DNA from 3 places in the Rhizobium sp. TAL182 genome. Region 2 is predicted to be linked to each of the others. Evidence: riboswitches for the same ligand, from Rfam matches in the RefSeq annotation. Region 2 holds a riboswitch; each other region holds the start of a gene.
What was found. Region 2 has a riboswitch for thiamine pyrophosphate ahead of thiC (phosphomethylpyrimidine synthase ThiC). Riboswitches for the same ligand answer to the same signal wherever they lie in the genome.

Region 1 (2,183 bases), on a different replicon from region 2:
TGCCGCCGAGCGCCTGTTTCAAGGCGCGGCCGGTCTCGATCATGCGTGCTATCCCCGCCTGTTTGTCGCGCAGCTGCACCATCGTCGCGCCGCCGGCAACGGCAAGGCGGGCGGTCTCGACCATGCCGATCCGGGCGCAGAGATCCGGATCGAGGACGAGGTAGAGCGAAAGGTCGAAAGCCTTCATGCGATCGATACCCTGGCTCTCGCATCCAGCGCTTCGCCGTCGAGCGCGGCCAGCGCATCGAGGAAGCGCCAGGCGAAGGAGCCGGGGCCGGCCGCCCCGAGCGCGGCATCTTCGCCGGCGACGGCAAAGGTTGCGAGCGCTGCGACGGTGGCGCCGAACAGATCCTCGGGCGCGGTGGCGGCGAAAGCTCCGACCAGGCAGGTGAGCGAGCAGCCGAGTGCGGTGACCTGCGGCATCAGCACTGATCCGCCCTTGATGCGCACCGCCCTCGCGCCATCGGTCACGAAATCGACGGCGCCGGTGACGGCGACGATTGCCTGCTGCCGCTCCGCGAGCCGACTGGCCGAATCCTCCGCCTGCTCGACCGGATCGCGGCTGTCGACGCCCTGGCCGCGGCTCTCCCCGCCGGCAAGCGCGATGATCTCGGAGGCATTGCCGCGGATGATCGTGGGCTTCAGCACCAGCAGATCGGCGACCGCTTGGCGGCGAAAGCCCGTCGCATAATGCGCCACCGGATCGAGCACCCAGGGTTTGCCGGCTGCGGCCGCGGCCTTCGCCGCCGCCTGCATGCCGTCGAGCCATTGGGTCGACAGCGTGCCGATGTTGACGGTCAGCGCGCTCGCGATGCCGGCGAATTCGCCGGCTTCCTCAGCCGCATGCACCATGGCGGGCGAAGCGCCGGATGCCAGCAGGACATTGGCCGCGATGTTCATGGCGACATAATTGGTGATGCAGTGGACGAGCGGCGGCTTTTCGCGCATCGCCTCCAGCATGGCTGAGGTGGTCTTGCTCTGCATAGCGCCCCTTTCAGGCGGGGCAGGCGCGGGGCGGCGTCTACGGCGATCCCCGAGCGACTCCCTCCGCCGGCATTATCCGGTTCAGGTTCGAAGGGTTCTTCTCAGCCCGTCTGTCGACGAACGCCCCTGTCTCTCATCGCGCTCTTTTTCGCAGAGAACCACGCGGCTGTCATCCCGAAAATGACGTTTCGCCTGCCTTCCGACAAAGCTGGTTGAAGGGATCACAGCGTTCCTCAACTTAAATCATGCAGATCCGTCGTAATCGCTGCCCCGATCGAAAACTCCGAAAACTGCACTGTCAATCCGCTGCGTTCCGGCGTGCAGGCGGTCGGCCCGACCTCGTATCTGTCGGCAATCGGGAGGGGCGCTAACCGCAGCAGCGGCCAGCGGCTGCCGTCGCTGGAGGCCTGAATGCGTAGCGCGCCGGCTGCGACGGTAACGCGGATGTGGAAATCCTCAAGTTCCTTGAAGGGCTGCGAAACGGACCAGTCGGACTTGCCGTCGGTGACGACGGTGCTGAGGAAGGCTTCGCCGTCGGTGAATTCGACGCCCGTCTTGACCCAGCGTTTTTCGTCGAGGCGCACCATCAGGCCGGCCTGGTCGTAGAGGGTGCGGAACTCGCCTTGCACGCGGATCTGGGCGGTGAAGCTATCGGCGGTGGGGAAGGCGAGGAAGTGGCCGCTGTCGCGGGTGAAGCCGTAATAGGTCTCCCGCCAGAAATCGGTCTTCTCGCCTGTCGTCAGCGTCAGACCGGTTGCGTCGGCGTGCCAGCTTGTCGGTTCGTTCAGCCATTTTCCGTTGTTGAAATCGATGTCCATTCCATCCTCGCTTTATTGAAGCCGCGGGCGCTGCCGATTCTTAGCGCCCCCATAATGCGCGAGCTTCGCGAAGGCGGCCAGCCGCACCCGCGGTTCGGCGGTGTTGGCCGTCGCGACCCTCGTCTCACGACATAATCCGTGGGCTTCCGCTTGACACGATTACTTCATCTCTTATTCTGTTACAAAAAGATGAATTACATAATTGTGGAACTTAACGGGAGCCCTCATATGAAAACGCTTGTCGCATTCCTGCTCGGCACCGCGCTCGTCGCTCTGCCTTCGACCCTGTTTGCCCAGGAAAAGGGCGGCGTCATCAATGTCGCGACGATCGGCGAGCCGCCGACGCTCGATCCGATGTCGTCGACGGCCGATCTCGTCGGC
Region 2 (2,183 bases):
GCTCGATCAGCGTATCCCGATAGACTTCCCAGGTCAGATCTTCGGCAATGCCGTTGACCTTCTCGAGCGCCTGGTAAAGCGGCACGGTTCCAATCGGAACCGGCGAGTTGCGAATGATCCATTCGCGGATGTTGTGAATGTTGCGACCGGTGGAAAGGTCCATGACTGTGTCGGCGCCCCAGCGGATCGCCCAGACCATCTTTTCCACCTCTTCCGCCATCGACGAGGTGACGGCCGAATTGCCGATATTGGCGTTGATCTTCACTAGGAAATTCCGGCCGATGATCATCGGTTCGGATTCGGGGTGGTTGATATTGGCCGGGATGATCGCCCTGCCCTCGGCGACTTCCCGGCGCACGAATTCGGGCGTCACGAAATCCGGAACATGCGCGCCGAAGCTCGCGCCGTCGCGGGCGAGCGCCTCCTTCGCGGCCTGCCGGCCGAGGTTTTCGCGGATCGCGATAAATTCCATTTCCGGGGTGATAATGCCGGCACGCGCATAGGCGAGTTGGGTGACGGCGCGGCCGGCCTTTGCCTTTAGCGGCGTGTTGCGAATGGGAAATTCCGGCGTCAGCCGTTCGCCCGTGGCAAAACCATTGTCTTCAGGCTTCACCACCCGGCCTTCATAAGTTTCGACGTCGCCGCGCGCCCTGACCCAGGCCTCGCGCAAACGCGGCAGACCGGCGTCGATGGAAACCACATGGGCCGGATCGGTATAGGGGCCGGAGGAATCATAGACCGTGACCGGCGGCTCGCCGGAGGTCGGGTGAAGGCTGATTTCGCGCATCGGCACGCGCAGATCCGGATAGAGCGTTCCGGGTTTGACGATCTTGGTCGAGGCCGGAAGCGGGCCGGTGGTGACGACGGGAGTAAGCTGGGGTGCAACAATATTCATGGATGAGGCTCCAAGGTTTGACGTTTGGAGACCCAGTTCCAGTGTTGGAATGATGGAAAGACGCTTTGCGCGACAAAGCGAGATTCGCCCAACAGCCGCCGCGTCCGCACCGTCCCTACGCCAGTATGAACTGGATCAGGTTCAACGGGTCACTGCGCCACAACAGGCAAAGCCATATTGTTCAGCAGAATCTCAGCCCCTTGCCGGGACACCCCTGGTGAATGTTCGGCATCAAAGACCGGAGCGGCCTTCGTGTCAAGCCACGACCCGATGCGTTTCCATCGCCCAATCCCTAGCACGGGGGTTGCCGCCGTCGCAAAAAACGACGCCGTCAAGCTGGTCTGAGCAGCTTGCGGCCTAAATAGACGCGCACGGGTGTATCGAAGCGAGTGTACAAGAGATGCGCAACAGCTATGGCAGTCAGGAGTGCGAGGCCGGCGGTGATCGGCCGTGGGATCACCTCGCCGGTGGAGATTTGGAGCTGAGCGCCGAGTTGCATTATTGGCTGATGGACGATGTAGAGAGGATAAGATATCTGGCCAAGATATGCGGCGAATGGCCGTTTCTCATGGGAGGAAACCGCTACGGCCAGCACGAGCACGATCGGAAATATGATAGCGATGCAGACGAAGTCGAAGATGTCTCTGGCGACGGCAAAGGGGCAAAACAGAACCGCGATCAGGAGGAAAAGCGGGACCTGAGGCGGTACCGCCCTGATACGGTTGCTTATATCCCAGCGGAAGATCAGCACACCGGCAAGGAACGAAAAGCCGACCCTGACCAATCCCTCGAAGAACGTTCGCCAGCTGCCAAATCCGACCGGTCCGACGGTACCCTCGATCGAGACGACGGCGAAAAGCGCTGCGGCCAATAGGGCGAGAGCCGCTATCTCATGCCAAAGACGAATTCTCCGTCGGGCGACTGAGCCGTAGGCCACGCCTGCGACTATTTCAAAACAGATAGACCAGAGGGGGTTGTTGATCGCGAACGCCTCTTGTCCCACCAAAAGTCCGAGCGGCAAAAGAAGCAATGCGCCGAGTGCAAGAATCGAGACGTCAAGACCGGAAAGAATCGAGGCGTAGGTAAATTGCGCCGCGAGAACGCCTAAAGCGACACCGACCGCGATCATGGGATAAAGTCGTATTGTGCGTTTGAGGAGGAATGTCCTGTTTCGCAACATGCCCGACTTCAGCTTTGCGTCATATCCGTGTGCGAGAACGAAGCCACTGAGACAAAAGAAGAAATCCACCGCCAGATAGGCGTGAAAATGAAGGCCGAAGGCAAAAGC
Region 3 (2,183 bases), on a different replicon from region 2:
CGACGATCGAAACGAACTCGCCGTTTGCGACGGTGAGTGAAATGTCGCTCAGAACCTTCATGCCGTCGAAGGATTTCGAGATGTTGCGCAGCTCAAGCATCTGACCGGTCATCGGCGCCGCTCCTGGGATGGCTGCCAGGGCATGACGAAACGCTGGATAACCAGCGTCAGCGCGAAGAGGCAGAGCGTCAAGAGAGCGCTGATGATCACGGCGGCGAGCACGAGATCGGGACGGAAATTGTTCTTGGCGTTGAGGATATAGATGCCGAGGCCGCTTGCAGCGCCGGCATATTCGGCAAAGATCGCGCCGACGACGGCATAGGTGATCGAGATCCTGAGACCCGCGAAGAAAAAGGGCAAAGAGGAGGGAAGGCGCGCCAGGCGGAAAATGCGCCAGCGGCTCGCCTTCATCGAGTTCAGCAATTCGGCAATATCGCGGTCGGTTGCCTCATAACCCTGAAGCAGGGCAACGAGCAGCGGGAAAAAGGTGACGAGGGCCACCAGCAATATCTTCGGCAAAAGGCCGAAACCGAACCAGAGAACGACGAGGGGTGCAATCGCCACCAGCGGCAAAGTCTGACTGGCAATGAAGATCGGCAGCAGTGCCCGGCGCATGAAGGGCATGAAATCCATCAGGATCGAAGAGGCGAAGGCGAAGGCGAGCGACAGAGCGAAACCGCCGAGTGTGGCGCCGAGCGTCGGCCAGGTGTTTGATATCAGCCCCTCTCGGTTCAGCCAGCCCTGGACAAGGATACGCGAAGGCGCCGGCAGAATGGACGGTTTGATGCCGGAAAGATCGACATAGAGTTCCCATGCCGCCAGAAAGGCAAAGCCTGCGAGCAAGGCGGGCATTGCCCGGTACACGGCGAGACAGAGCGTCGCAAGACGCGAATCCGATGGGCGTGGCGATGTCATCGGCGCTCGATTTCAGGCTTTCGTCGGGCCGTTGGCGCAAACCTGTCGAGGGCATCGGTCTCGATGCGCAGCCTGCCGCAATTCGGGGCGATTGCCTTGACGGCATCGATAGGGATGCCGGCGGAATGGCCGGACGTCGGGTAGAGTGACACTTGCGCGCCGGAATGCATTTGGACCTCGCTCCGCTGGCATTACCCAGATCAGCTTAGAAGGGTCCGGAAGCTTGCGCCTCGCATCTCAGCCCCGGCGACACGGAGCTCCCCTGTTATTTCGGCGAAAACTATCATCGGGGTTTTCTTGCCGCAACCGCAAAATTGCAAAGCAGTCCGGCCGGTCGGGATGGGGCGCAAAAGAAAAAACACCCGGACAGAGGTCCTGTCCGGGTGTTTCCGAGGTTCCGTACCTGCCGGGAACGGAACCCGAGCGCTCGCCTCTCGGGGGCTATATCGGCTGGAGCGATCGATACGGGGGCGGACGAGCGCCGATGCCCTCGTTCCAGCTTTTATCGACCGGATGATCTCACTGCCGCTCCTTCCTGCGCCTCGCGCTTTACGGGCGGGGGAGCAGGGGTTATAAAACCTCAACTAATATTGAGGTCAATAGGCGATGAATAGGATTTCTGCAACGCCGCTCGGCAGGCTTCTGACGGTCGGTGAAGTGGCGCAACGCAGCGGTCTTGCCGTCTCGGCGCTGCATTTCTATGAGGTCAAGGGGCTGATCTCGAGTATCCGCACGCGCGGCAACCAGCGGCGCTACGGACGCGATGTGCTTCGCCGGCTCGGCATCATCAAGGTGGCGCAACGTGTCGGCATTCCGCTTTCGGAAATCCAGACGGCATTTGCCTCCCTGCCGCAGGGACGCACGCCGACGGTTGCCGACTGGCAGACGCTGTCGGCGCGCTGGAAGGATGAGCTCGACACGCGAATCAGACAGCTGAGCCTGCTGCGAGACCGTCTGACCGGCTGCATCGGCTGCGGCTGCCTGTCGATCGAAAGCTGTCCGTTGCGCAATCCCTTCGATCGGCTCGGCGAGGAAGGGCCGGGCCCGCGGCTGCTGGAGAGCGAAAACGAAGTGTGAGCTTTCGAGGAAGAGCGCTAGCCTCTCGCGGAAAGATGATGCCGCCTTTCTTTCGGCCGGCGCGCTCATATGTTAAGGGCGAATGGCGCAACAGGCGGCTTTGTCCGCGAGGAGGACGGCTTCGTGTTCCATCCGAGACTATTCGAGAATCGCAATGTCATCGTGACCGGCGCCGGGCGGGGCATCGGCCT

Region 1: it holds a riboswitch for thiamine pyrophosphate, as region 2 does, so the genes downstream of both, thiM (hydroxyethylthiazole kinase) here and thiC (phosphomethylpyrimidine synthase ThiC) in region 2, are expected to answer to the same signal.
Region 3: it holds a riboswitch for thiamine pyrophosphate, as region 2 does, so the genes downstream of both, Tal182_RS20895 (ABC transporter permease) here and thiC (phosphomethylpyrimidine synthase ThiC) in region 2, are expected to answer to the same signal.

The regions. Positions count from the first base shown of each region.
Region 1 is NZ_CP021028.1:379,010-381,192, forward strand. Features, by position in the region: gene thiE (thiamine phosphate synthase) at 1-187, opposite strand, end outside; gene thiM (hydroxyethylthiazole kinase) at 184-984, opposite strand; TPP riboswitch at 1,026-1,122, opposite strand; gene Tal182_RS28450 (DUF1349 domain-containing protein) at 1,218-1,802, opposite strand; gene Tal182_RS28455 (ABC transporter substrate-binding protein) at 2,031-2,183, shown strand, end outside.
Region 2 is NZ_CP021025.1:86,057-88,239, forward strand. Features, by position in the region: gene thiC (phosphomethylpyrimidine synthase ThiC) at 1-895, opposite strand, end outside; TPP riboswitch at 990-1,121, opposite strand; gene Tal182_RS22625 (acyltransferase) at 1,227-2,183, opposite strand, start outside.
Region 3 is NZ_CP021024.1:4,201,328-4,203,510, reverse strand. Features, by position in the region: gene Tal182_RS20900 (ABC transporter ATP-binding protein) at 1-112, opposite strand, end outside; gene Tal182_RS20895 (ABC transporter permease) at 109-915, opposite strand; TPP riboswitch at 1,076-1,189, opposite strand; gene soxR (redox-sensitive transcriptional activator SoxR) at 1,522-1,992, shown strand; gene Tal182_RS20885 (SDR family oxidoreductase) at 2,116-2,183, shown strand, end outside.